One region of the Agromyces sp. NPDC058136 genome, then DNA from elsewhere that is predicted to be linked to it. Evidence: predicted binding sites of a transcription regulator. Region 1 holds the regulator's gene; the other holds the start of a gene.
The links. The regulator LexA, encoded in region 1, represses DNA repair genes until DNA is damaged. The targets are predictions, from matches to a motif close to TCGAACANNTGTTCGA.
Positions count from the first base shown of each region.

Region 2: the regulator LexA is predicted to act here: its motif matches at 11,752-11,767, upstream of ACFVTX_RS00570 (DUF6504 family protein).

Region 1 covers NZ_JBHVUA010000004.1:26,844-41,011, reverse strand. The annotation lists gene dapF (diaminopimelate epimerase) at 1-217, shown strand, start outside; gene ACFVTX_RS12345 (CynX/NimT family MFS transporter) at 244-1,500, shown strand; gene ACFVTX_RS12340 (class I SAM-dependent methyltransferase) at 1,537-2,154, opposite strand; gene hflX (GTPase HflX) at 2,197-3,723, shown strand; gene ACFVTX_RS12330 (methylenetetrahydrofolate reductase) at 3,968-4,957, shown strand; gene metE (5-methyltetrahydropteroyltriglutamate--homocysteine S-methyltransferase) at 4,954-7,308, shown strand; gene lexA (transcriptional repressor LexA) at 7,423-8,112, opposite strand; gene ACFVTX_RS12315 (LysM peptidoglycan-binding domain-containing protein) at 8,372-8,776, shown strand; gene ACFVTX_RS12310 (histidinol-phosphate transaminase) at 8,844-10,016, shown strand; gene hisB (imidazoleglycerol-phosphate dehydratase HisB) at 10,013-10,627, shown strand; gene hisH (imidazole glycerol phosphate synthase subunit HisH) at 10,624-11,262, shown strand; gene priA (bifunctional 1-(5-phosphoribosyl)-5-((5-phosphoribosylamino)methylideneamino)imidazole-4-carboxamide isomerase/phosphoribosylanthranilate isomerase PriA) at 11,377-12,123, shown strand; gene ACFVTX_RS12290 (SseB family protein) at 12,107-12,934, shown strand; gene ACFVTX_RS12285 (pyridoxal phosphate-dependent decarboxylase family protein) at 13,075-14,168, shown strand, end outside.
Region 2 covers NZ_JBHVUA010000001.1:109,799-123,966, forward strand. The annotation lists gene ACFVTX_RS00520 (thiolase family protein) at 1-188, shown strand, start outside; gene ACFVTX_RS00525 (3-hydroxyacyl-CoA dehydrogenase NAD-binding domain-containing protein) at 185-2,326, shown strand; gene dxs (1-deoxy-D-xylulose-5-phosphate synthase) at 2,490-4,442, opposite strand; gene acnA (aconitate hydratase AcnA) at 4,576-7,404, opposite strand; gene ACFVTX_RS00540 (DUF3159 domain-containing protein) at 7,561-8,355, opposite strand; gene ACFVTX_RS00545 (DUF3710 domain-containing protein) at 8,358-8,978, opposite strand; gene dut (dUTP diphosphatase) at 8,975-9,433, opposite strand; gene ACFVTX_RS00555 (DUF3093 domain-containing protein) at 9,529-9,993, shown strand; gene ACFVTX_RS00560 (DUF4193 domain-containing protein) at 9,990-10,283, opposite strand; gene sepH (septation protein SepH) at 10,480-11,613, shown strand; gene ACFVTX_RS00570 (DUF6504 family protein) at 11,790-12,095, shown strand; gene ACFVTX_RS00575 (benzoate/H(+) symporter BenE family transporter) at 12,092-13,309, opposite strand; gene clpX (ATP-dependent Clp protease ATP-binding subunit ClpX) at 13,325-14,168, opposite strand, start outside.

The DNA.
Region 1 (14,168 bases):
GCGCGGCTCGGGCGAGACGCTCTCATGCGGCACGGGCGCGGTCGCCTCGGCGCTCGCGGTTCGGCACTGGGCGGGTGCGGGCGCCCCGAACGACTGGCGGGTGCAGGTGCCGGGCGGTGTGCTCGGCGTGCGCATGTTCGAAGCCGCCGACGGCGAGCGCGTCGCCCTCGCCGGCCCGGCCGAGCTCGTCTTCGACGGCGTGCTCACCCTCGCCTGAGCGCCGCCCGGGCATAGGCTCGGACGATGGACCGCGACGCTTCCGCTCGAGTGCGCGGCGGCGCGTTCCCCTGGCTCCTGCTCGCGGGGATCGCACTCGTCGCGATGAACCTCCGCGGGCCGCTCGTCGCCATCGCGCCGGTCATCGGCGACATCGAGGAGGATCTCGGTCTCTCGTCGACGGCCGCGGGCCTGCTCACGAGCCTGCCGGTGCTCTGCTTCGCGCTCGGCACGCCGATCGCGGCCTGGACGATCCGGCTCACGGGCGCCGAGCGGGCGGTCGCCGTCTCCCTCGTCGGAACCCTCGCGGGCACGATCATCCGATCGGGTGGCACGACCGAAGCCGCGTTCGCCGGCACGATCGTGATCGGCCTCGCCATCGCGATCGGCAACGTCGTGCTGCCGGTGGTCATCCGACGCGATGTGCCGCCCGAGCGGGCGCAGCTCGTCACCGGTGTGTACGCGGCCATGATGAACATCGGCTCCCTCATGACCGCCCTGCTCACGGCGCCCCTCGCCGAGGCGATCGGCTGGCAGCTCGCGCTCCTCTCGTGGTCGGTGTTCATCGTCGCCGCCCTCGTGGTCTGGGGCGTCCACCTGCGACGGACCACGATCGAGAACGCGGAGGCCCGCGCGGCCGAGGTGCTCGAGGTGACCGGCTCGATCGCCGCGATCGATGCCGCGAGCGCGGCGAAGGCGCGGTCGGCGTGGCGCAACCCGATGACGTGGCTCCTCGCGGCCGCGTTCGCGGCGCAGTCGTTCTCGTTCTACGGACTCAGCGCATGGCTGCCGAGCCTCGTCGCCGACGAGTTCGACTTCAGCCTCGTCGAGGCGGGGGCGGTCGCGTCGCTGTTCCAGCTGTCGGCCATCGCGGGTGCGCTCGGCGCTCCGCTGCTCTCGAAGTCGCGACCGGTCTGGTTGCAACCCGCGCTCGTCGGAGCGCTCTGGATCTCCCTGCCGCTCGGGCTGCTCGTCGCTCCCGAGGCGTACGCCGTGTGGATCGTGCTCGGCGGCATCGCACAGGGCGCCGGGTTCGTCGTGATCATCTCGACGGTGGTGCGCATCACCCGCGACGACCGCGAGGCGACGCAGATGTCGGCGCTCGTGCAGGCCGGCGGCTACGTGCTCGCCGCCTCGGGCCCGCCGCTGCTGGCGGCACTGCACGAATCGAGCGGCGGCTGGCAGCAGCCGATGATCGCCGTCCTGGTGGCGACGGTCTCGTTCCTCGTGCTCACGACGGTCGCGGCGCTGCGCTCGGCACGCGACGCCAGGGCGGCGGGCTGAGCTTCGAAGGGGCCCGCGAGGCGGGCTCGTCGAGCGTCAAGCGGATGCCGCGTGCGCGACCCGCAGGACGCGGAAGCCCTTCGAGTTCGCGGCGCGCTCGACCTCGAGCCCGAGCTCGGTGCCGATCCAGCGCTGCAGCGACTCGGCGCCGAGGTGCTTCGCGACGACGAGCCACGCCGCACCGTCGCTCGCCGTGTCGAGTCGGGGCAGCCAACGGCCGAGCAGCCCGTGCAGCTCGGCCTTGCCAACGCGGATCGGCGGGTTCGACCAGATCGCGGCGAAGCGCACCGCTTCGGGAACATCGTCGGGCAGCACGGCGTTGACGTTGTGCAGACCGAGTCGTGCGGCGTTCTGGCGGGTGAGTTCGAGCGCTCGTTCGTTGACGTCGACGGCCCAGACCGTGGCATCCGGCGACTGGAGCGCGAGCGAGAGCGCGACCGGGCCCCAACCGCAGCCGAGATCGAGCAGGTCGCCCGAGGCGGGGGGAGCGGGCACCGCGTCGAGCAGCACCCGGGTGCCCTGATCGAGATGTTCGGGGCTGAACACGCCGCCGGCGGTGGTGAGCTCGACCTCGCGGCCGGCGAGGCTCGCGCGGATGGTGCGGGTGCGCGAACTGCTCGACGGAGACGCGGAGAAATAGTGGTCGGAACCCATACAGCGAACCTATCGCAGCGATTGGAACTAGTCTTGAACGTGATGAATGAAGCCGAACAGAACACCGCAGACGACGCCGTCGAGCGGGTGCTGCGCGGCGCTGAGACGAAGGCCGGGGTGACCCGGTTCGGCCCGGGCACCGCCGAGGCGCTCATGGCGCAGGGCGCGGCCGGAGCGCAGGGCGCCGACACCGACGGCGAGCAGTTCGACCGTGAAGAGCGCGCAGCGCTCCGCCGCGTCGCCGGGCTCTCCACCGAACTCGAGGACGTCACCGAGGTCGAGTACCGGCAGCTGCGACTCGAGAACGTCGTGCTCATCGGCGTGTACTCGCAGGGCTCGCAGGACGACGCCGAGAACTCGCTCCGCGAGCTCTCCGCCCTCGCCGAGACGGCCGGTGCGCGGGTGCTCGACGGCGTGCTGCAGCGCCGGCCCCACCCCGACCCGTCGACCTATCTCGGCCGCGGCAAGGTCGAGGAGCTGCGGCACATCGTCGCCTCGCTCGGCGCCGACACGGTCGTCGCCGACACCGAGCTCGCCCCGAGTCAGCGGCGTGCGCTGGAGGACGCGGTCAAGGTGAAGGTCATCGACCGCACCGCCGTCATCCTCGACATCTTCAGCCAGCACGCGAAGAGCCGCGAGGGCAAGGCGCAGGTCGAACTCGCCCAGCTCGAATACCTGCTGCCGCGCCTGCGCGGCTGGGGCGAGTCGATGTCGCGTCAGGCCGGCGGCCAGGTCGGCTCGGCCGGTGCCGGCATGGGCTCGCGCGGCCCAGGTGAGACGAAGATCGAACTCGACCGCCGCCGCATCCACTCGCGCATGGCGAAGCTGCGCAAGCAGATCGCCGGCATGAAGCCGGCACGCGACGCGAAGCGGGCCAACCGCCGGCGCAACGCGATCCCGTCGGTCGCGATCGCCGGGTACACGAACGCCGGCAAGTCGAGCCTGCTCAACCGCATCACGGGTGCGGGCCTGCTCGTCGAGAACGCCCTGTTCGCGACCCTCGACGCGACGGTGCGCCGCAACACGACCGCCGACGGCCGCGTCTACACGCTGGCCGACACGGTCGGCTTCGTGCGCAACCTGCCGCACCAGCTCGTCGAGGCGTTCCGGTCGACCCTCGAAGAAGTCGGCGACTCCGACCTCATCGTGCACGTCGTCGACGCGGCCCACCCCGACCCGGCCGGGCAGATCGCCACGGTGCGCGACGTCATCGGCGAAGTCGGGGCACGGGACATCCCCGAGCTCATCGTCTTCAACAAGGCCGACCTCGTGACCGACGAAGACCGGCTGGTGCTCCGCGGGCTCGAACCGAACGCCGTGTTCGCCTCCGCCCGTACGGGCGAGGGCATCGACGAGGTGCTCGCGGCGATCACGCGCATGCTGCCCGACCCCGCCGTCGAGATCGACCTCGTCGTGCCGTACGACCGGGGCGACGTCGTCTCGACGCTGCACGAGACCGGCCGCGTCCTCTCGGTCGACTACCTCGAAGAGGGCACGCGCGTGCGCGCGCTCGTCTCGCCCGAGCTCTCGGCCCAGCTGGCCGTGTTCTCGCACGCCGTCGGAGCCTGAACCGATCGCCGCGCGGCCGTCCTGCCGGCCGCGCGGCGTCACCCTGCGTCACCTCGCGTCATAGAGGCCCGGGCGCCGCGATCGGCGCGTATCGTCGCTCCTGATCGTCGGTGCACGGCCGGATGCCGGGCACCAGGAGCGACCGCCGAGCCCGGCACCCGCCCGCGAGACCCACCCGCCGTCGTCGGCGTGGGGCGCGGCCTGCCGTGCCTCAGCCGACCTCGGCTCGCCACGCAGGAGTCCCATGGCAGCCACCGGATCCGAGTTCTCGGACGCGGCCGGCCGGACGCGCCCGCCGATCTCGTTCGAGCTGTTCCCGCCGCGTTCCGACGCCGCGGCGCTCGCGCTCGGCCGCACGATCGACCGGCTCGCCGAGGCCGACCCGGCGTTCATCTCGGTGACGTTCGGCGCCGGCGGCTCCTCGCGCGACCGTTCGCTGACGGTGCTCCGCTACATGCTCGAGCACACCGCGGTCGAGCCGATGGCGCACCTCACCTGCGTCGGCTCCTCGCACGAGGAGGCGAACCGGCTCGTGCGCGAGTTCCTCGACGCCGGCGTGACGGGCTTCCTCGCGCTCCGGGGCGACCCGCCGACCGGCGCCGGCCCAGACGCCGGCATCGGCGACCTCGGCAGCGCCGCGGAGCTCGTGCAGCTCATCCACCGGGTGCAGGAGGAGCGCGAGCCCTTCGCCCAGGTCGGCGTTCCCGGCGTACCGGGCGCGACCCGCATCCGCGAGCGGCCCAGGCCCGAGCGTGTCGCCGTCGCGGCGTTCCCGACGGGGCATCCGCGTTCGCGCAGCGCCCACCAGGACGTCGACGCCCTCCTCGCCAAGGAGATCGCCGGCGCGACCCTCGCGATCACCCAGCTCTTCTGGCACGCCGACGACTACCTCGGCTACGTCGAGCGCGCCCGCGCGGCCGGCGTCACGATCCCGATCCTGCCGGGCGTCATGCCCGTCACCACCCCGGCCCGCCTCGCGCGCCTCGCCGAGCTCACGGGCGTCGACGCGCCGGCCGAGCTCGCCATCGACCTCGAGATCGAACCCGACGCGGAGGCGCAGCACGAGCTCGGCGTCGCCTTCGCGACCCGGCTCTCGGGCGAGGTGCTCGCGGGCGGCGCACCGGGTCTCCACCTCTACACCTTCAACCGTCACGAGGCCGTGCTGGGCGTGCTCGCCCGGCTCGGCCTCGGAGTCTCACCACAGCTCGTCAATGAGAGGAACACCGCACGATGACCGCACCCGCCTTCCCCACCGGCACGATCCTGGGGTACCCCCGCATCGGCCGCCGCCGTGAGCTCAAGCGCGCCGTCGAGGCGTTCTGGGCCGGCACGATCGACGCCGCCGAGCTCGAGGCGACCGCCGCCGAGCTGCGCGCCGCGACCCGCGAGCGCCTCGCCGCACAGGGGCTCGACCGCACCGGATCGGCCATCCCCGAGTCGTTCTCGTTCTACGACCAGGTGCTCGACGCCGCCGTCGCGGTCGGTGCGGTGCCGACGCGCTTCGCCCGCTTCCTCGGCGAGGGCGGCACCGTCGACCTCGGCGCGTACTTCACGATCGCCCGCGGCGTGGGCGACGACGCCCCCCTCGAGATGACGAAGTGGTTCGACTCGAACTACCACTACCTGGTGCCCGAGATCGGCCCCGACACCGACTTCTCGCTGCACGCCGAGCGCATCCTCGGCGAGTTCGCCGAGGCGAAGGCGCAGGGCTTCGTCACCCGCCCCGTGATCGTCGGCCCGGTGACCTTCCTCCTCCTCGCGAAGGCCGCCGACGACGCCCCCGAGGGCTTCCGCCCGATCTCGCGCCTCGCCGAGCTCGTGCCGGTGTACGCCGAGCTGCTCGCCGAGCTCGCCCGTGCCGGCGCGGAGTGGGTGCAGCTCGACGAGCCCGCCCTCGTGAGCGAGTCGATCGACGAGCCGCGCGCCCGCGTGCTCGAGGCGGCCGCGCAGGCGTACGACGCGCTCGGCGCCGCTGACGAGCGCCCGGCGATCTTCGTCGCGGCGCCGTACGGCTCGCTCGACGACGCACTTCCCGTGCTCGCCGCGACGCCCGTCGAGGCGATCTCGCTCGACCTCGTGCGCGGCACCCTGCCCGAGGGCCTCGACCCCGTCACCGCCGAGGCGCTCGCCGCGAAGACCCTCGTCGCCGGCGTCATCGACGGCCACAACATCTGGCGGGGCGACCTCGCCGCCGCGTTCGACCGCGTCGCGGCCGTGCAGCGCCTGTCGGGCAGCGTCGCCGTGTCGACCTCGACGTCGCTGCTGCACGTGCCGCACGACGTCACCGACGAGCGGGCCCTCGACGCCCGCCTCGTCTCGTGGCTCGCCTTCGCCGACCAGAAGGTCGCGCAGGTCGCGACCCTCGCACGCGGACTCGCCGACGGCCGCGAGGTGATCGAAACTGAGCTCGCCGAGGCATCCGCCGCCCTCGCCGACCGCAGCGGCGCACCCGGCGTGCGCGTCGCCCCCGTGCGCGATCGCCTCGCCGCCCTCACCGACGGCGACTTCGACCGCGGCGACTACGAGACGCGCGTCGCCGCGCAGGCCGCGCTCGAGCTGCCCGAGCTGCCGACCACGACGATCGGCTCGTTCCCGCAGACGAGCGACATCCGTCGTGCCCGCGCGCGCCTCGGCAAGGGCGAGCTCGACGCCGACGGCTACGCGCAGCTCATGCGCGAAGAGGTCGAGCGCGTCGTGCGCCTGCAGGAGGAGATCGGCCTCGACGTGCTCGTGCACGGCGAGCCCGAGCGCAACGACATGGTGCAGTACTTCGCCGAGCTGCTCGACGGCTTCGCCGTCACCGAGCACGGCTGGGTGCAGTCGTACGGTTCGCGGTGCACGCGCCCCTCGATCCTCTGGGGCGACGTCTCGCGGCCGGCGCCGATGACGGTCGAGTGGTCGTCGTACGCGCAGTCGCTGACGCCGAAGCCGGTGAAGGGCATGCTCACGGGTCCCGTGACGATCCTCGCCTGGTCGTTCGTGCGCGACGACCAGCCGCTCGGCGACACCGCCCGCCAGGTGGCGCTCGCCCTGCGCGACGAGATCGCCGACCTCGAGCAGGCCGGCATTCAGGTGATCCAGGTCGACGAGCCCGCGCTGCGCGAGCTGCTGCCGCTGAAGCTCGCCGACCAGCCCGCGTACCTCGACTGGTCGGTCGGCTCGTTCAAGCTCGCCACGGCGGGTGCGGCGGCGGCGACGCAGGTGCACACGCACCTCTGCTACTCGGAGTTCGGCGTCGTCATCGACGCGATCAAGAACCTCGACGCCGATGTCACCTCCATCGAGGCGGCCCGCAGCCGCATGGAGGTCGTCGACGACCTCGCGACGAGCGGCTTCGACCACGGCATCGGCCCGGGCGTCTACGACATCCACTCGCCGCGCGTGCCGTCGACCGCCGAGGTGCAGGCGCTCCTCGAGCGCGCGGTCGCCGAGATCCCGGCGGCGCGTCTCTGGGTGAACCCCGACTGCGGGCTCAAGACCCGCGGCTACGACGAGACGGTCGCCTCGCTCGAGAACATCCTCGAGGCGACGCGCGCGGTGCGCGCGGAGCTGGCCGAGCGCGCCCAGCCGGCGCTCGCGGGCTAGCCGAGCGAACAGAAGGGGCGGATGCCGCGTGCTGCGCGGCATCCGCCCCTTCGTCGTGTCTCGTGGCCGGAGCGCGCCGCGCTCGCGGCGCAGGCCTGCGCGCCTCGGTCTGCGTCAGACCGCGCGCAGCACCGACACGACCTTGCCGAGCACCTCGGCGTGGTCGCCGACGATCGGTTCGAAGGCGCTGTTGCGGGGGAGCAGCCACGTGTGGCCGTCGCGCTGGCGGAAGACCTTGACGGTCGCCTCGCCGTCGAGCATGGCGGCGACGATCTCGCCGTTCTCGGCGGTGCGCTGGGCGCGCACGACGACCCAGTCGCCGTCGCAGATCGCGGCGTCGATCATCGAGTCGCCGACGACCTTCAGCATGAACAGCTCGCCCTTGCCGACGAGCTGGCGGGGGAGGGGGAACACCTCTTCGACCTGCTGCTCGGCCGTGATCGGGACACCTGCCGCGATGCGGCCGACGAGCGGAACCATGGCGGCGTCGCCGACGGGCGCCGAGCTCGTCTCGCCGGGCGCCGGGGTGCGGTCGTCGAGGCCGGGCACCTCGATGAGGATCTCGAGGGCACGGGGGCGGTTGGGGTCGCGGCGGAGGTAGCCCGCGAGCTCGAGCTGGTTGAGCTGGTGGGTGACGCTCGAGAGCGAGGAGAGCCCGACGGCGTCGCCGATCTCGCGCATGCTCGGCGGGTAGCCGCGGCTCGAGACCGAACGCTGGACGACCTCGAGGATGGCGAGCTGCTTGGCACTGAGGCTCTTGCGTCGACGCGCCCTTCCGATGTCACGCACGTCGTTGTCGCCCACGGTCTCCGCCCCTCGTTGCGATCGCCCGCGCGATCGGATGTCGGTGGTGCCTGTTCCACTTGTTCCAGACATTCGAAACTGTATCCGCCTCGCAGGGGTGCGGCAAACATTCGTTCGAGTGTGTCGGGTATTCGTGCACGAGTTTCCTCGCGGTCCGGGTGCTTGACTTCGAAAACATTCGAAGATATGTTCGGAACAGAGATTCGTATCCGGCCCTCCCGGCCGAGGGTCGGGTACGAACTCACTCAGGAGGTGTGAGATGAGCGCAGTGACCATGACCGGCGGGTACGCCCCGGTCCAGTACCGTTCCGAGCCCCTGCGCGCCGTCGGGTCCGCCGACGGCGAGGGCGCGGTGGTTCGCACCCGTCTGCGCCTGACCTCCCGAGGCCGCTTCGTCTTCACGACGCTCGCGGCGATCCCGCTCATCGTGTGGGCCTTCGTCCTCGTGCTCGGGGCGGGCGGCGCCGCGGCCGACGTCGCGGGCGGCGGGGCCGCCCTCGAGTACGTCACGGTCGACGTCGGCGCCTCCCTGTGGGAGATCGCGGAGGCGGTCGCCCCCTCCGCCGACCCCCGCGACACCATCGCCGAGATCGTGCGCATCAACGGCCTCGACGGCGCGACGATCGTGCCGGGCCAGCAGCTCGCCATCCCGGCGTCGCAGTAGCGGCGAACGGCGGTCATACGGGGTCGCACGCGCCGGGCACGCAGCCCCGCGTGGCTAGCATGGTTCGGTGACGAGTCTCGATGATCTCCCCATCCGCGACGACCTCCGCGGTCGCACGCCGTACGGCGCCCCGCAGAAGGCCGTCCCCGTGGCGCTCAACGTCAACGAGAACACGCATCCGATCCCCGAGGCGGTCGCGCACGACATCGTCGCCCGGGTCGCCGCCTCGATCCTCACGCTGAACCGGTACCCCGACCGCGAGTTCACCGCGCTGCGCGAAGCGTTCGCGGCGTACCTCGGCCACGGTCTCGGCGCCGCGAACATCTGGGCCGCGAACGGTTCGAACGAAGTGCTCCAGCACCTGCTGCAGGCGTTCGGCGGGCCCGGGCGCTCCGCGCTCGGTTTCGCGCCCACCTACTCGATGTACGCCCTGCTCGCGGCGGGTACGGGCACCGAGTGGATCGCCGCAGCCCGAGACGACGACTTCGAGCTCAGCCCCGAGACGGCCGTCGCCGCGGTGCGCGAGCACGACCCCGACCTCGTGCTGCTGTGCGCCCCGAACAACCCCACCGGCACTCCGCTGGATCTCGACACGATCCGGGCGGTCGCCGACGCGGCGCGCGGCATCGTGATCGTCGACGAGGCGTACTTCGAGTTCGCCGACCCGGGCACGCCGAGCGCGCTCGCCCTGCTCGAAGGCCGGCCGCGGCTCGTCGTCTCGCGCACGATGAGCAAGGCCTTCGCCTTCGCCGGGGCACGCGTCGGCTACCTCGCGGGCGACCCGGCGACGATCGACGCGCTCAGGCTCGTGCGGCTGCCGTACCACCTCTCGGCGCTCACGCAGGCGGCCGCGCTCGGGGCGCTCGCGCACTCGGGCGAGATGCTCGCCATGGTCGACGAGATCCGCGGTCAGCGCGAACGCATCGTCGTCGATCTCGCGCGGCTCGGCTTCGCACCGCACCGCAGCGGTTCGAACTTCGTGCTCTTCGGCGGCGTCGACGACCCGCACGCCGTCTTCGAGGCGCTGCTGGCCCGCGGCATCCTCATTCGCGAACTCGGCATCCCCGGTCACCTGCGGGTGACCGCGGGCACCGAGGCCGAGACGACCGCATTCCTCGAGGCGATCGCCGTGTTCGCGCCGAACGCCGAGCGCGAGCACACGCGCGACCACGAGCAAACCTCCGGGCCCGGCACCGACGGCGGGGCGCCCACCTCCACCGAGAATAGGATCGACGCATGAGCGGCCAGACCCAGAACCGCGCGGTGCGCGTGCAGCGCGAGACGAGCGAATCGAGCATCGACCTGTCGATCGACCTCGACGGCACGGGTGCGAGCGACATCGAGACGGGCGTGCCCTTCTACGACCACCTGCTCACGGCGTTCGCGAAGCACTCGCTCACCGACCTCACGGTGCGCGCCTCGGGCGACGTCCACATCGACGTGCACCACACGGTCGAGGACACGGGCATCGTGCTCGGCCAGGCGATCCGTCAGGCCCTCGGCGACAAGCGCGGCATCTCGCGCTACGGCGACGCGCTCGTGCCGCTCGACGAGGCGCTCGCGCAGGCCGTCGTCGACATCTCGGGGCGTCCGTACCTCGTCCACACGGGCGAGCCGGCCGGCTTCGAGTTCCACCTCATCGGCGGGCACTTCACCGGTTCGATGGTGCGGCACGTGTTCGAGGCGATCACGTACAACGCGGGCCTGACCGTGCACGTGAACGTGCTCGCCGGGCGCGACCCGCACCACATCGCCGAGGCCGAGTTCAAGGCGTTCGCCCGGGCGTTCCGCCAGGCGAAGGCCTTCGACCCGCTCGTCACCGGAATCCCGTCGACGAAGGGCGCGCTGTGAGCCGCACGCGTCGCGTGGTGGTGCTCGACTACGGCTCGGGCAATGTGCACTCGGCGGCGAAGGCGCTCGAGGCGGCCGGCGCCGAGGTCGAGATCACGGCCGACCGCCGTGCCGCGAGCGAGGCCGACGGCCTGCTCGTGCCCGGCGTCGGTGCGTTCGCCGCGGTGATGGACCAGCTGCGCGCGGTGCGCGGCGACGAGATCATCGACCGGCGGCTCTCGGGCGGCCGCCCGGTGCTCGGCATCTGCGTCGGCATGCAGGTGCTCTTCGAGCACGGCGTCGAGCGCGGCGTCGACACCGAGGGGCTCGGCGAGTGGCCGGGCGTCGTCACCGAGCTCCCGGCCGAGGTGCTGCCGCACATGGGATGGAACACCGTCGTCCCCGATGCGGGGTCGACCCTGTTCGACGGCATCGAAGGCGAGCGCTTCTACTTCGTGCACTCCTACGCGGCCCAGCAGTGGTCGCTCGACGTCATGCCGCCGTTCCCGGTGCCGAAGCTGACGTGGGCGGAGCACGGTGCGCCGTTCCTCGCCGCCGTCGAGAACGGGCCGTTGTCGGCCACCCAGTTCCACCCCGAGAAGTCGGCGGAGGCCGGGATCCGGCTGCTGTCGAACTGGATCGGGACGCTCGGCTGACGATTGCCGACACCCCGCACCGTCACGAACACGTCGCGCAAGCTGAGGGCGACTAGGATTCTGTGACTGTGCCGACCGTCGATTCCCGGCGGCATTCCGCGAACGAGGACAGTGATGAGTGAGTTCAACAAGACCCCCGGCCTCGTGCTGCTTCCCGCAGTCGACGTCGCCGGCGGCAAGGCCGTGCGTCTGACCCAGGGCGAAGCCGGCACCGAGACGAGCTACGGCGACCCGGTCGACGCGGCCGTCGACTGGGCCGATCAGGGCGCCGAGTGGATCCACCTCGTCGACCTTGACGCCGCGTTCGGTCGCGGCTCGAACGGCGGCATCCTGAAGAAGGTCATCCGGCAGGTCCGGGGCGTCAACGTCGAGCTGTCGGGCGGCATCCGCGACGACGAGTCGCTCGAGCACGCCCTCGAGATCGGTGCGAAGCGCATCAACCTCGGCACTGCTGCGCTCGAGAACCCCGAGTGGGCCGCCTCGGTCATCGCCCAGTACGGCGAGGCGATCGCGGTCGGGCTCGACGTGCGCGGCACGACGCTCGCCGCCCGTGGCTGGACGAAGGACGGCGGCGACCTGTGGCAGGTCATGGAGCGGCTGGAGGACGCCGGCGCCGCCCGCTACGTCGTGACCGACGTCACGAAGGACGGCACCCTGCAGGGGCCCAACGTCGAACTGCTGCGCCAGGTGATGGACCGCACGCACCGCCCCGTCGTCGCCTCGGGCGGCGTCTCGAGCCTCGACGACCTCGTCGCGCTGCGCGAGCTCGTGCCGCTCGGCCTCGAGGGCGCGATCGTCGGCAAGGCGCTCTACGCGGGCGCATTCACGCTGGCCGAGGCGCTGGATGTCGCCTCACGCTGAGCCTCCGGTGGGCGAGGGCGCGGATGCTTCGGCGCCCGCCTCGCCCGCCGCGGATTCCGCCGGCGTGCCCTGGGCGGGACGCTCGTTCGAGCCGAACCCGCACGCGGCCGACGACGGCCGCGCCCCGGCGGCACTCGCCGAGGCGATCGCCCGGTTCCGTGCCGGTGAGGGCGGGCAGGCCGAGGTCGTCGCCGCGTTCGCGACCTCTCGCCTCCTGATCCCGCTGCTCGCCGAGCTCGGCGACGGCGGCACCGAGACGGGGGCGCACGGGCTCGCGGTCGACAAGAGCCAGGAGCTCTCGATCGTGACCGTCGCCGGTCCCGACGGTCGTGCGGTCCTGCCGGTGTTCGCCTCGGTCGAGGCGATGTCGCGGTGGAACCCCATCGCCCGGCCGGTGCCGGCCGACGGGGTGCGGGTCGCGCTCGCGGCCGCCGACGACGCCACCGAGCTCGTCGTGCTCGACCCCGGATCGCCGGGCGAGTTCGTGCTGCGTCGCCCAGCCGTGTGGGCGGTCGCGCAGTCGCAGCCGTGGCAGCCGCCGTTCGAGTCGGTCGCCGTGCGCGAGGCGTTCGAGCGTTCGATCGAGCGCGAGCTCTCGGTCATCTCGGTGACGCTCGAGCCGGGCGACCCCGGGGCGCGACTCGCGGGGCCCGAACTCGTGGTGCGGCTCGAACTCGTCGCCGGGCTCAGCCGTGAGGCGCTCGATGCGACGACCACCCGGCTCGCGCACCGCTGGGCCGCCGACGAGGCGATCGCCACGGGCGTGGACTCGCTCTCGGTCAGACTCGTCGCCGCGGCATCCGAGGGCTGAAGCGGCAACGTCGCACGAGCGCGAGCGCGAGCGCGACCGCGACCGCGCATCCCGCCCGGTGACCCGTTCGGGTGATTGACCCCGCGCGCCGCCCGGGAGCATGATCGGAGTGCGCGACGGCGCGGAATCCAGGTGCGGCCATGTCCGAGCATCCCGAAACCGAACGACGAGACCGAAGCGGCCACGGCGCGGAGTACACCGCGGCGCTCGAGCGCGCCGCGCTGCACGCCCGTGAGTGGCTCGGCGCCGTGCGCGAGCGCCAGGTGCCGCCGAGCGTCGGCGCCGAGGAGATCCTCGACCGTCTCGGCCGCGATCTCCCCGAGCGGGGCGAGGCCGCCGACGCCGTCATCGACCACCTCGCCGCCGCGGCCGAGCCGGGCCTCATCGCGATCGGGTCCCCACGGTTCTACGGCTGGGTGATCGGCGGCACCCAGCCCGCCGCGCTCGCGGCCGACTGGCTGGTGTCGGCGTGGGACCAGAACACGGGGCTGCGCACGATCACGCCCGCCGCGGTCGCCGCGGAAGAGCTCGCGGGCGCGTGGCTCGTCGAGCTGCTGGGGCTGCCGCCCGGCAGCGAGGTCGGCTTCACGACGGGGGCGACGATGGCGCAGTTCAGCTGCATGGCGGCCGCCCGCGACGAGGTCCTCGCCCGTGTCGGCTGGGACGTCGAGGAGGCCGGACTGGCGGGAGCGCCGCGCATCCGCTTCATCGTGGGGGAGGAGCGGCACGGCACCGTCGACCTCGCCGGCCGCTACCTGGGCCTCGGGGCGCCGATCGTCGTGCCCTCCGACGACGAGGGCCGCATTCGCGTCGACGCGCTCCGCGACACGCTCGCCGCGGGCGAGGGGCCTGCGATCGTGCTGCTGCAGGCCGGCAACATCCACTCGGGCGCGTTCGACGACTTCGGCGGCGCGATCGCCGTCGCCCACGAGGCCGGCGCCTGGGTGCACGTCGACGGGGCGTTCGGGCTGTGGGCCGCGGCATCCCCGAACCTCCGGCACCTGACCGCGGGCATGGCCGGGGCCGACTCGTGGTCGACCGACGCGCACAAGACCCTCAACGTGCCCTACGACTCCGGGCTCGCGATCGTGCGCGACGGCCGCGCCATGCACCGCGCCCTCAGCATGCACGCGAGCTACCTGCAGGCGACCGAGGTCGGCGCCGACCCCCATGAGAAGGTGCCCGAGCTCTCGCGTCGGGCGCGCGGGGTGCCCGTCTGGGCGGTGCTGCGCGC
Region 2 (14,168 bases), on a different contig from region 1:
GCGCGATCGCGGTCGGCCACCCCCTCGCGTCCTCGGGCGTGCGTCTCATGAACCAGCTCGCGAGCCAGTTCGCCGAGCGCCCCGAACTGCAGTACGGCATCACCAGCATGTGCGTCGGCCTCGGCCAGGGCGGCACGATGATCTGGGAGAACCCGAACTTCGACAAGAAGGCGAAGAAGCGCGCATGACCGACTACTCGACGATCGACTTCGACTCGCTCGTCGCCCTCGCCGGCGACGACGAGGTCGTGACGCACTCCTACGTGCGCGACGTGCCGCTCTCGGGCGGCAAGACCCTCGCCCTCCTCACCCTCGACAACGGCCGCGACCACACCCGCCCGAACACGCTCGGCGCGGCGACGCTGCTCGAGTACGCGGCGAAGCTCGACGAGCTGAAGGCGCGCGCGGCGGCCGGCGAGATCCACGCCGTCGCCGTGACGGGCAAGCCGTTCATCCTCGCCGCGGGCGCCGACCTCTCGAAGGTCGCCGAGATCCCTGACAAGGAGACGGCGAAGAAGTTCGTGCAGCTCGGCCACTACGCCCTTGCGAAGCTCGGCGAGGTCGGCGTGCCGTCGTTCACGTTCTACAACGGGCTCGCGCTCGGCGGCGGCCTCGAGATCGGCCTCCACGCCGACTACCGCACGGTGGATGCCTCGGCACCGGCCCTCGCCCTCCCCGAGGTGTTCCTCGGGCTCATCCCCGGTTGGGGCGGCGCGACGATCCTGCCGAACCTCATCGGCATCGAGAACGCCCTCAAGGTCGTCATCGAGAATCCGCTGAAGCAGAACCGCACGCTCAAGGGCCAGGACGCCCTCGACCTCGGCATCGCCGACGCGATCTTCCCCTCGGTGAGCTACCTCGAGGACTCGATCCGCTGGGCCGACGACGTCGTCTCCGGGCGCATCAAGGTGAAGCGCCCCAACGAGCCAGGCAAGATGGAGCGCCTCGTCAAGTGGGACGCGGCGATCGGCATCGCGACGAAGATGCTGAAGAGCCGCATCGGCTCGGTGCCGCAGTCGCCGTACGCGGCGCTCGACCTGATGAAGGCGGCCAAGAGCGGCACCCGCGCCGAGGGCTTCCAGCGTGAAGACGAGGTGCTCGCCGACCTCATCGCGGGCGACCAGCTGCATGCGTCGATCTACGCCTTCAACCTCGTGCAGAAGCGCACGAAGCGCCCCGCCGGCGCCCCCGACAAGGCCCTCGCGAAGAAGGTCACGAAGGTCGGTGTGATCGGCGCAGGGTACATGGCGAGCCAGCTCGCGCTGCTCTTCGTGCGCCGCCTCCGTGTGCCCGTCGTGATCACCGACATCGACCAGGAGCGCGTCGACAAGGGCGTCTCCTACATCGCGGGCGAGATCGACGCGCTGCTCGGCAAGGGCCGCATCTCCCCCGACGAGGCGAACCGCCTGAAGGCGCTCGTCACGGGCACCACCGACAAGGCCGACTTCGCCGACTGCGACTGGGTCATCGAGGCCGTCTTCGAAGAGCTCGAGATCAAGCAGAACGTGTTCGCCGAGATCGAGCAGCACATCTCCCCCGAGGCCGTGCTCGCGACGAACACCTCGTCGCTCTCGGTCGAGCAGATCGGTGCGAAGCTCGCCCACCCCGAGCGGCTCGTCGGCTTCCACTTCTTCACCCCGGTCGCGGTCATGCCGCTCATCGAGGTCGTGAAGACGCCGTTCACCGACGAGGCGACGCTGTCGACCGCGATGGTCGCCGCGAAGAACCTGAAGAAGAACGCCGTCATCACGGCCGACACTCCGGGCTTCGTCGTCAACCGCCTGCTCGCGGTGCTCCTCGGCGAGGCGATGCGCGCCGTCGACGAGGGCACCTCGTTCGAGACGGTCGACCAGGCGATCGCCCCGCTCGGCCTGCCGATGGCGCCGTCGGTGCTGCTCGACCTCGTCGGCCTCAAGGTCGGCGCGCACGTCCTCGACACGCACCACGCGGCGTTCCCCGAGCGGTTCTACCGCAGCGAGAACCTGCACAAGCTCGCCGACTACGGCAAGCTGCTCGAGAAGGACGACAAGGGCAAGGTCAAGGGCTTCGACAAGGGCGCCCTGAAGATCGTGTCGGGCGGCAAGAACGCCCGCTCGGCCGAGGAGATTCTCGTCGCCCTGCAGGACGGTCTGGCCCGCGAGGTCAAGCTCATGCTCGACGGCGAGGTCGTCGCGGCCCCCGAAGACATCGACCTCTGCATGATCCTCGGTGCCGGGTTCCCGTTCCAGATGGGCGGCCTCACGCCCTACCTCGACCGGGTCGGCGCGTCCGAGCGGGTCTTCGGCGACACCTTCCACCACCCGCGCGTGGTGGGCGTCGGCGCCTAGTCGGCGCACCACGGTACGCGAACGCGGCCCCCGGCTTCGGCCGGGGGCCGCGTTTCGCATTCGAGCGGATGCCACGGCGCGCGCCGGTGCGCGCACTGCGGCGCGGGGGTATCCGATCGCCCTGAACCTCGATGAGCCGCGCGCCCGCGAACGCGGGCGCCGATCAGATGCGGGGCTGCGGGCTCGTGTCGGTGGGCACCGCTGCGGTCTCGGCGTCGGCGGCACGGGCGTGCGGCAGCTTCGAGCCGAGCACCATCGCCGTCACGTCGCGCGCGATGTGCTGCGGCGTCAGTCCGACGCGCTCGAGGATGTCGGCACGCGAGCCGTGCTCGAGGAACTCGTCGGGCAGACCCAGTTCGGTGACTGCCGTGTCGACGTCGGCCTCGCGGAGATCCTGGCGGATGCGGGTTCCGATGCCGCCGACGCGGATGCCGTCCTCGAGGCTGACGACGATGCGGTGCTCGGCCGAGAGGTCGATGACGCTGCGCGGCACCGGGACGACCCAGCGCGGGTCGACGACCGTCGCACCGATGCCCTGCGCCTCGAGACGCTCGGCGACGGCGAGGCCGATGCCGGCCATCGGGCCGACGGTGACGAGCAGCACGTCTTTGCGGTCGGACTCGGCGAGGACGTCGACACCGTCGTCGGTGCGCCGGACGGCGTCGTAGTCGACGCCGACGGTGCCCTTCGGGAAGCGCAGCACCGTGGGTGCGTCCTCGACGGCCACGGCCTCACCGAGCTCCTCGGCGAGTCGCACCGCGTCGCGGGGTGCGGCGATCCGGATGCCGGGCACGACCTGGAGGATCGAGAGATCCCAGACGCCGTGGTGGCTCGGGCCGTCGGGGCCGGTGACACCGGCGCGGTCGAGCACGAACGTCACGCCCGCCTTGTGCAGCGCGACGTCCATCAGCACCTGGTCGAAGGCGCGGTTGATGAAGGTCGCGTACACGGCGACCACCGGGTGCAGTCCGCCGAACGCGAGGCCCGCGGCCGCGGTCGCCGCGTGCTGCTCGGCGATGCCGACGTCGAACACCCGGTTCGGGAAGCGCTCGGCCATGCGGTGGAGTCCGGTCGGACGGAGCATCGCCGCGGTGATGCCGACCAGGCGTTCGTTCTGCTCGGCGAGGTGCACGAGCTCGTCGGCGAAGGCGCTCGTCCACGAGGGGCCGGCGGATGCCTCGAGCGACTCCCCCGTCTCTGGGTCGATCTGGCCGACCGCGTGGAACTGGTCGGCGACGTCACGGCGGGCCGGCTCGTAGCCGCGGCCCTTCTCGGTGATCGTGTGCACGATGACCGGTGCGCCGTAGGCCTTCGCCTGCCGCAGCGCCGCCTCCATGGCGTGCTCGTCGTGCCCGTCGACCGGGCCGATGTACTTGATGTCGAGGTTCGAGTAGAGCGCCTCGTTGTCGGTGAACCGGCTGAGGAACCCGTGCAGGCCGCCGCGGACACCGCGGTAGAACGCCTGCGCAGGGCCGCCGAGCTTGTCGAAGGCGCGACGGCTCGAGAGGTGCAGGTTGCGGTAGCCCTGCTTCGTGCGCACCGTGTTGAGGAAGCGCGCCATGCCGCCGATCGTCGGCGCGTACGAACGACCGTTGTCGTTGACGACGACGATGAGCTTGCGCGTGTTGTCGTCGGAGATGTTGTTGAGCGCCTCCCACGTCATGCCGCCGGTGAGCGCGCCGTCGCCGACGACCGCGATCACGTGACGATCGCTCTGGCCCGTCATCTCGAACGCCTTCGAGATGCCGTCGGCCCACGACAGCGAGCTCGAGGCGTGGGAGCTCTCGACGATGTCGTGCTCCGACTCGGAGCGCTGCGGGTAGCCCGCGAGTCCGCCCGTGCGGCGCAGCGACGAGAGGTCGGTGCGGCCGGTGAGCAGCTTGTGCACGTACGACTGGTGGCCCGTGTCGAAGACGATCGCGTCGCGCGGCGACTGGAACACGCGGTGGATGGCGATCGTCATCTCGACGACGCCGAGGTTCGGCCCGAGGTGGCCGCCGGTCTTCGACACCGACTCGACCAGATACTCGCGGATCTCTCTCGCGAGCTGCTCGAGCTGTTCCTGGCTCAACGCATCGAGATCGCGCGGGCCAGAGATCGTCGAGAGCAGGGTCATACGTGGTGCCTCCGGAGTGACGCGGCGGTGCCGCCGAACGGAACGAGTCTACGCCGGGCAGGCTGTGAGCCCGGGCAGACGAGGGGGCGATCGGCGGAATCGCCGATCGCCCCCTCGGAGAGTGTGCGTCGCGTCAGACGAGGCTGCGGAGCACGTACTGCAGGATGCCGCCGTTGCGGTAGTAGTCGGCCTCACCCGGCGTGTCGATGCGGACGACCGCGTCGAACTCGACGGGCTGCTTGCCCTCGGCCGAGAACTCGCTCGGCACGGCGGTGACGCGCACCGTCTTCGGGGTGACGCCTCCGTTCAGCTGCTCGAGACCCGAGATCGAGACGATCTCGGTGCCGTCGAGACCGAGCGACTCCCAGCTCTCGCCCGCCGGGAACTGCAGCGGGACGACGCCCATGCCGATGAGGTTCGAGCGGTGGATCCGCTCGAAGCTCTCGGTGATGACCGCCTTGACGCCCAGCAGGCTCGTGCCCTTGGCCGCCCAGTCGCGCGACGAACCCGAGCCGTACTCCTTGCCGCCGAAGATGACGAGCGGAGTGCCCTCGGCCTGGTAGTTCTGGCTCGCGTCGTAGATGTACGACTGCGGCCCGCCCGCCTGGGTGAAGTCGCGGGTGAAACCGCCCTCGACGACCTGGCCGTCGTTGACGGCCGAGACGAGGAGGTTCTTCAGACGGATGTTCGCGAACGTGCCGCGGATCATGACCTCGTGGTTGCCGCGGCGCGAGCCGTAGGAGTTGAAGTCCTTGCGGTCGACGCCGTGCTCGGTGAGGTACTGGGCCGCCGGGGTGCCCGCCTTGATGTTGCCGGCCGGGCTGATGTGATCGGTCGTGACCGAGTCGCCGAGGGTCGCGAGCACGCGGGCGCCCGAGATGTCGGCGACGGGCGTGAGCTCCATCGACATGCCCTCGAAGTACGGCGCCTTGCGCACGTACGTCGAGTCGGCGTCCCATTCGAAGATCGGGCCGGTCGGGGTGGGCAGCGTCTTCCAGCGCTCGTCGCCCTCGAACACGGTGGCGTACTGCTTGATGAACTGCTCACGCGAGATCGAGGAGTCGATGATCTCCTGCACCTCTTCGGGTGCGGGCCAGATGTCCTTCAGGAAGACGTCGTTGCCCTCGCCGTCCTTGCCGAGCGGGTCGGTCTCGAAGTCGAAGTTCATCGAACCGGCCAGCGCGTAGGCGACGACGAGCGGCGGCGACGCGAGGTAGTTCATCTTCACGTCGGGGCTGATGCGGCCCTCGAAGTTGCGGTTGCCCGAGAGCACCGCGGTGACGGCAAGGTCGTTGTCGTTGATCGCGGCCGAGACCTCTTCGATCAGCGGACCCGAGTTGCCGATGCAGATCGTGCAGCCGTAGCCGACGGTGTAGAAGCCGAGGCCCTCGAGCGACTTGTCGAGGCCCGACTTCTCGTAGTAGTCGGTGACGACCTTCGAGCCCGGGCCGAGCGTGGTCTTCACCCACGGCTTGGTCTTCAGGCCCTTCTCGAGCGCCTTGCGGGCGAGCACGCCCGCCGCGATCATGACCGACGGGTTCGAGGTGTTCGTGCATGAGGTGATCGCCGCGAGGGCGACCGAACCGTGGTTCAGCGTGAACGACGCGCCACCGGCGACCGTCACCGGCGTCGGCTTCGAGACCGTCTTCGGCGCGTGCGAGTGGTGGTGGTGCTCGTGGTGGTTCGACTCGTCTTCGGGGGTGAAGCCGGGCGGGTCGGAGGCCGGGAACGACTCGGAGATCGTCAGGTCGACGAGGTCGTGGTCGACGTCGGCGTAGTTCGTGAGGTCGAGCTCGAACTGCTCCTTCGAGCGCGACAGCAGGATGCGGTCCTGGGGGCGCTTCGGGCCGGCGATCGACGGGACGACGGTCGAGAGGTCGAGCTCCATGTACTCGCTGAACGCGGGCTCGTTGTCGGCGTCGTGCCAGAGCTTCTGCACCTTGGCGTACTGCTCGACGAGCGCGACCGCAGCCTCGTCGCGGCCGGTGAGGCGCAGGTAGTCGAGGGTCACGTCGTCGATCGGGAACATGGCCGCGGTCGAACCGAACTCGGGGCTCATGTTGCCGATGGTGGCGCGGTTCGCGAGGGGAACCGAGGCGACGCCGGCGCCGTAGAACTCGACGAACTTGCCGACGACGCCGTGCTTGCGCAGCAGGTCGGTGATCGTGAGCACGACGTCGGTCGCGGTCACGCCCGCGGGGATCTCACCCGTGAGCTTGAAGCCGACGACGCGCGGGATGAGCATCGAGACGGGCTGGCCGAGCATGGCCGCCTCGGCCTCGATGCCGCCGACGCCCCAGCCGAGCACGCCGAGGCCGTTGACCATCGTCGTGTGCGAGTCGGTGCCGACGCAGGTGTCGGGGTACGCGCGGAGCACGCCGCCGACGGTGCGGTCGTAGACGACCTTCGCGAGGTGCTCGATGTTGACCTGGTGCACGATGCCGGTGCCCGGGGGCACCACCTTGAAGTCGTTGAACGCCGTCTGGCCCCAGCGGAGGAACTGGTAGCGCTCGCCGTTGCGCTCGTACTCGATCTCGACGTTGCGCTCGAGGGCGTTCTCGGTGCCGAAGAGGTCGGCGATGACCGAGTGGTCGATGACCATCTCGGCCGGCGAGAGCGGGTTGATCTTGCTGGGGTCGCCGCCGAGGGCGGTGACCGCCTCGCGCATGGTGGCGAGGTCGACGATGCACGGCACGCCCGTGAAGTCCTGCATCACGACGCGCGCGGGCGTGAACTGGATCTCGGTGTCGGGCTCGGCCTGGGGATCCCACGAGCCGAGGGCCTCGATCTGCTCCTTGGTGACGTTCGCGCCGTCCTCGGTGCGGAGCAGGTTCTCGAGCAGCACCTTCAGGCTGAACGGAAGCTTCTCATGACCCGGCACGGTGTCGAGCCGGAAGATCTCATAGGACTCATCACCGACGCGGAGCGTGTCCTTCGCCCCGAAACTGTTCACTGCAGACACGATGTCCTCTCCTTCGCGGATGCCGGCGACGACGCGCACGACATTCCATCTTCTCCGTCAGACATGGGGCGGTACCAGCAAGGGTAACCTAAGCCGATCGCCCGCCGACAGGCCTCGCACCTCGTGCGAATTTATCTTGACGTCGAGATAACTCTATCACTCGGCCGAGCGCGCCGACGACGGATAGACGGCGCGTACGACGAGCCACGAGAAGACGAGCACGAGGGCGTAGAGCGGCACGCCCATGAGCAGGCGCATCGCGCCGAGCGCCTCGACGTTGTTCACGAGGTAGAACGGCACCTGCACGGCCAGGCGCGCCACGAAGAGCCCGATCCACACCAGGGTGAGGAACTGCGCCGCACGGTACTTGCGACGATCCTGCTTCCACGCCACGCCGTCGCCCATCAGGAATCCGACGATGAGCCCGATCGCGGGCCATCGCACGAACAGGGAGATGAGCAGCGCGAGCGCGTACGCCGCGTTCGTGATGAACCCGAGCACGTAGTTGTCGCGCGCGTCACCCGACCAGAGCGCGAGCGCCGCGGAGGCGAGCACGCCGACGAGGCCGGCGATCGCCTGCGTCGGCTGCCCCTTCACCACGACCCGCGCGATCGTGAACACCACCGCGAGGCCGACCGACGCCACGAGCGCCGGCACCAGCGCCGACTGCGCGTCCACGTCGCCGAAGCTCGTCAGCGAGCTGTAGACGACGAGGAACACGAGGCCCGGCAGCAGCGCCTCGAGGATGCCTCGCACACCGCCGACCGCGACGAGCAGGTCGCGACCGCTGAGCTTCTCATCGCGCGCGAGCGCACCGAGACCGCTCTTCTCGGCGGCGGCGGCGAGCTGACGCCCGAAGTCCGCCGCGTCGGGGGCCGGGCTCTCCGAGGCATCCCGGCTCTCGACGCCCTCATCGCCTTCGGGACGCTCGCCGCCCGCCGTCGAGGACACTGCTACGCCGTCGGCGCGCCCGCGGAGGACGCGGGCATGCGGAGCGGGATGAGGTCGCGCGGCGGCATCGGCGTCGCGCCGCGCACCACCACGATCGAACGGAACAGATCTTCGATCTGGGCCGCCGCGGCCGGATCGACCGCCGCCTGCCCGGCGATGACACCGCGGAGGAACCAGCGCGGACCGTCGACGCCGACGAAACGCGCCAGACGCATCTGGCCCTGCTGACCCTCACCGGCCGCAACCGGGATCTGGGCGAGCAGTTCGGGACCGAACGCACCCTCGCGGACCGTCGTCGTACCGCCCTGACGGGCGATCTGCTCGGCGATCTGCGCACGGATCTCGTGCCACAGCCCGCTCGACCGGGGCGCCGCGAACGGCTGCACCTGCAGCGTCGAGTTCGCATAGTCGAGCCCGATCGCCACGACGCGCTTCGTGCCCTCCTCGACTTCGAGACGGAGGTGGAGGCCCTCGCGCGGCAGCACCTTCACGCCGCCGAGGTCGACGTAGGGGCGGACCGGGTTGGCCTCCGACTCGTCGAAGGGACCTGCGCTCGACCGGTCGTCGGGTGCGGACTTGGGCTGGTCGACGGGCGTGCCGTCGGTGTTCTCGATGTCGCTCACGCGTTCACTCCTGACTTGTGCTCCCCGAATCCGGTGGAGCCGAATCCCCCGTCGCCGCGCAGGCTGCCCGGCAATTGCTCGACCTCGACGAAACGCGCCCGCACGACGGGCATGATGACGAGCTGCGCGATGCGGTCGCCGGCCTCGATCGTGTACGCCTCGCGCGCGTCGGTGTTGAGCAGTGCGACCTTGATCTCGCCGCGGTACCCCGCGTCGACCGTGCCCGGCGCATTCACGATCGTGATGCCGTGCTTGAACGCGAGCCCCGATCGGGGCACCACGAACGCGACATGCCCCGCGGGCAGCGCGATCGAGACGCCCGTGCCGACGGTCGCCCGCTCACCGGGCTCGAGCACGATCGACTCGGTGGCATGGAGGTCGGCCCCGGCGTCGCCCTCATGGGCGTAGCTCGGGACGCGTTCGGCAGCGATCAGCACGTCGACGGAATCGGTCACCGTTCGAGGATAGTGCCGAAGTCCCGAAGACCGAACGCACAGGTCACCGACCCACCCGATCAGCGGAGAGTGCCGAAGTCTGGTGGGATGGAGCCATGCCCGAATACCACGAGAGACTGTGGCCCACGCCGTGGATCTACATCGCCAGCCTGCTGCTCATCCCCGCGAGCATCCTCGTCCTGGCCCCCGTCTCGCTCCCCGCCGGCATCGCGACCGGCGTCATCCTCTATCTCGCCGCCGTCGGCGCGCTGACGCTCACCGCACCGACCGTCGAAGTCCGCGACGGCCGATTCCGTGCCGGCCGCGCCGAGATCGCAGCCGACCAGCTCGGCGAGGCCGTCGCGGCCGACGAGACCGCAGCGCGCATCGAGCGCGGCACCGGGCTCGACGCGCGCGCGTTCCTCGTGATCCGCGGCTGGGTCCGACCGGTCGTGCGGGTGCCGATCCTCGACCCCGCCGACCCGACCCCGTACTGGCTCGTCTCGAGCCGCCGGCCAAAAGAACTGGCCGCCGCGATCAACGGATCACGACGGCCTGAAAGTGGGGAGCGCGGCGACTAGGCGGCGCACTCCAGGCAGATCGGCCCGAGCTTCGTCTCGTGGTCGATCTGCGAGCGGTGCTTCACCAGGAAGCAGTTCACACAGGTGAACTCGTCGGCCTGGGGCGGAAGCACCACGACATCGAGCTCGACGTCGGAGAGGTCGGCGCCGGAGAGATCGAACCCTCCGGGGTTGTCGGCATCGTCGACATCCACCACTCCCGACATCTTGTCGGGGACGCGTTCCTTGAGGGCCTCGATCGACTCCGAGTCGTCTTCGGTCTTCCGCGGGGCGTCGTAATCCGTTGCCATTCCCATCCATTTCCTCATGCGCCGAAGATTCGGCGGCCATAGTCTGCATCAAATCCCGTACGTAAGCAAACCCTTTGCACGCCCGTTCTCCCGATGCACGCTGTTCAACTTCCGCCGCGCCCGCGCTATTCCCGCGGGCACCGTCGGCGACGTGGCATCCTTGGGCGGAGACAAAAGCACGGAAGGGCTTGTCGCGATGCAGGAACTCAAGGTAATCGGAGTCGAGAACGGCGCGTTGCTGGCCGCGTCCGACGATGGCGCACGCTTCCGGATCGAGATCGACGAGGTCCTCCAGTCGCGCATCCGTCAGGCACAGCCCGAACAGCACACCGGCCCGAAACCCTCGCCCCGCGAGGTGCAGGCGCACATCCGTGCAGGCATGTCCGCCGAGGAGGTCGCCCAGGTCACGGGCGCCGCCGTCGACTACATCCGTCGCTTCGAGGGGCCGGTGCTCGCGGAGCGCGACCACATCGTCACCTCGGCGCTCGCGGTCCCCGTCAACCTCGGCATCGAGGCCGACCCGTCCGACGAGCCCGCGACGTTCGGCGGCGTGATCCGCGACCGACTCGCGAAGCTCGGCGCGCTGGGCGAACGCTGGGCGAGCTGGAAGGACGAGGAGCGCGGCTGGATCGTCAAGCTCGAGTTCACCGCCGACACGATCGACCACGACGCACGATGGACCTTCGAGCCCAAGAAGCAGTCGCTGCAGCCGCTCAACTCCGAAGCCGTCACCCTCTCGCAGCAGGGTGAGCTCAAGGGCGGGCTCATTCCCCGCCTGCGCGCCGTCGGGCCCGACTCCGACGAGTCGCGGTTCGACAGCGGCGCGTTCACCTTCGACGAGCTCGACCACGGCGACAACGACACGGCGCCTCACCTCGAGCCGCTGCCCTACGCCCGTACCTCGCAGACCTCGAGCCCCGCGGTCGCCCGCGCGGCGATCAAGCGCGCCGACGAGCCCAAGCAGTCGCTCGGCGAGACGGCCGACCTGCTCGAGGCGCTGCGCCGCCGACGCGGTGAGCGCGAGTCGGCCAACCTCGACGGCGAGTCGCTTCGGCCCACGGCCGGACCCACTCCGCTCGCCGAGACGCCGACGCCGATCGCGCCCGTCGCCCCCGTCGCGCCCGGTGCGACGGTCGACTCGCCTGAGCCGGCCACCGAGGAGAAGCCCGGCGCCGGCGCCCGCAGCATCTGGGGCAAGGTCTCGGCGCCGCCGAGCAACGGCTCGAGCAGCGGCTCGAACAACGGTCGCGCGCAGAAGAAGGGTCGCGCGTCGATGCCGAGCTGGGACGAGATCGTCTTCGGCGCCCGCACCGACGACGATCTGGCCTGATCGGCGCGCGAGCCGCGCGAGCCGCGCGAGCCGCTCTGCCGCACCGCCGAACGCACGCAATCGAAGCCGCCCGGTCCCGACCGGGCGGCTTCGCTCGTCCCGGGCGACCCGGCCGTCGCCCGACGACGGTGGTAGCATTCGAACATCTGTTCGAATGTATTGCGCCGGGAGGCACGATGTCGCAGCTGTGCGAACCCGCCGAACTCTGGACGGACGGCGACGGCACCCCGCTCCGGCTCGTGTGGCGCGCCCGCCGATTCCGGGTGAGCGACACCCCGACGGCGCTCGTCGGCGACTGCGGCTGGTGGCGGCCGTTCGCCGAGCACGACGTCTCCCCCGGCCGTCCGCCGCTCGAGATCAGCGGCTGGCGGTTCCAGGCGAGCGGTGACGACGGCGAGACGCACGTGTTCGACCTCGAACGCGAACCGATGCCGGGCGGCGCACGATCGGGCCGCTGGCACGTCGTGCGGGTCTTCGACTAACCGCGGTCGGGCGTCGGCGCGGGCATCGGCGCGGGCGAGCTTCGGGTCGACGGCGCCGGCGTTCCGGCACCGCCCTTCGGCCGCAGCCAGAGCATCAGCACCCCGCCGACCACGAGCCCCCAGAACGCCGAGCCGATGCCGGCCACGGCGACGCCCGACGCCGTCACGAGGAACGTGCCGATCGCCGTGATGCGGTGCTCGGGCGCCTCGAGTGCGCTCGTCATCGCCGTGACGAGCGCGCCGAGCAGGGCGAGCCCCGCGACGGCGGTGATGATGATCGGCGGCGACGCCTGCACCACCGCCGCGGCGAGACCGGCGCCCACACCGAGGAGCAGGTACACCACCCCTGAGGAGACGGTCGCGATCCACCGCTTACGGGGGTCGGGGGCCGCCTCGGGGCTCGCCATGATGGCCGCGGTGATCGCCGCGAGATTGATCGCGTGCCCGCCGGTGAGCGCCGCCGCCATCGAGGCCGCACCCGACGTGACGAGCACGGGCCGCGGCGGGAGCCGATAGCCGAAGGTCGACATGACGGCGAAGCCGGGCACGTTCTGCCCCGCCATCGTCACGATGAAGAGCGGCAGCCCGAGGCTCACGATCACGAACGGGTCGAACACGGGCGCGACGAACTCGAGCCGGGGCACGACCGCGTCGTTGCCGATGACGGCCGGGCCCGCGATGATCGCGATGCCGACGACCGCCACGAGCATCGCCGCGGGGACCGCCCACCGCGGGGCGAGCCGGGCGAGCAGCAGCCACACGAGCACCATCGGGATCGCGATCGCCGGTTGCTCGATCGCCGCGGTCACCGGCGCGATGCAGATCGGGAAGAGGATGCCGGCGAGCATCGCGCTGGCGATGGGCTTCGGGATGCTCGTGATCGCACGCCCGAGTGCCGGCCAGAGGCCCGAGAGCACGATCAGCGCACCGCACACGAGGAACGCCCCCGTCGCGGCCGCGAAGTCCTGCGTGGTGCTCGCCGCGGCGACGAGCAGGGCCGCGCCCGGGGTCGACCAGGCGAACGACACGGGAATGCGCATGACGATCGGCAGCACGATGCACGTGATGCCCGTCGCGAGGCACAGCGCGAAGAGACCCGACGCGGCCTGCGCGTCGGTCGCGCCGACGGCGACGAGCCCGGCGATGACGAGCGCGAACGAACTGGCGAACCCCGTGATGGCGGCGATGACGCCGGCGACGACGGTGTGGAAGATGGGCGGGGCTCTCGCCTAGGCCGACTTCTCGGCGCGACGCTGCTTGTGCGGCACGATCGTCGGGGCCGCGTTGTCGAGCACGGCGGCCTTCGTCACGACGACCCGGGCGACACCCGTCGCGGAGGGGACCTCGAACATGATCGGCCCGAGCACCTCCTCCATGATCGCGCGGAGACCGCGGGCGCCCGTCTGTCGCAGCACGGCGAGATCGGCGATGGCCTCGAGGGCGGCCTGCTCGAAGTCGAGCTCGACGCCGTCGAGCTCGAACATGCGCTGGTACTGCTTGACGAGCGCGTTCTTCGGCTCGGTGAGGATCTCCATCAGGGCCTCCTGATCGAGCGGCGTCACCGTCGCCACGACCGGGAGCCGGCCGATGAACTCGGGGATGAGTCCGAACTTGTGGAGGTCTTCAGGAAGCACCTCGCTGAAGATGTCGGCCTCGTCCTCCTTGTTGTGGAGCGGCGCACCGAAGCCGATGCCGCGCTTGCCCGCACGCGAGGAGATGATGTCCTCGAGCCCGGCGAACGCGCCGGCCACGATGAACAGCACGTTCGTCGTGTCGATCTGGATGAACTCCTGGTGCGGGTGCTTGCGCCCGCCCTGCGGCGGTACCGAGGCGACGGTGCCCTCGAGGATCTTCAGGAGCGCCTGCTGCACGCCCTCGCCCGAGACGTCCCGTGTGATCGAGGGGTTCTCGGCCTTGCGCGCGATCTTGTCGACCTCGTCGATGTAGATGATGCCGGTCTCGGCGCGCTTGACGTCGTAGTCGGCCGCCTGGATGAGCTTCAGGAGGATGTTCTCGACGTCTTCGCCGACGTAGCCCGCCTCGGTGAGGGCGGTCGCGTCGGCGACGGCGAAC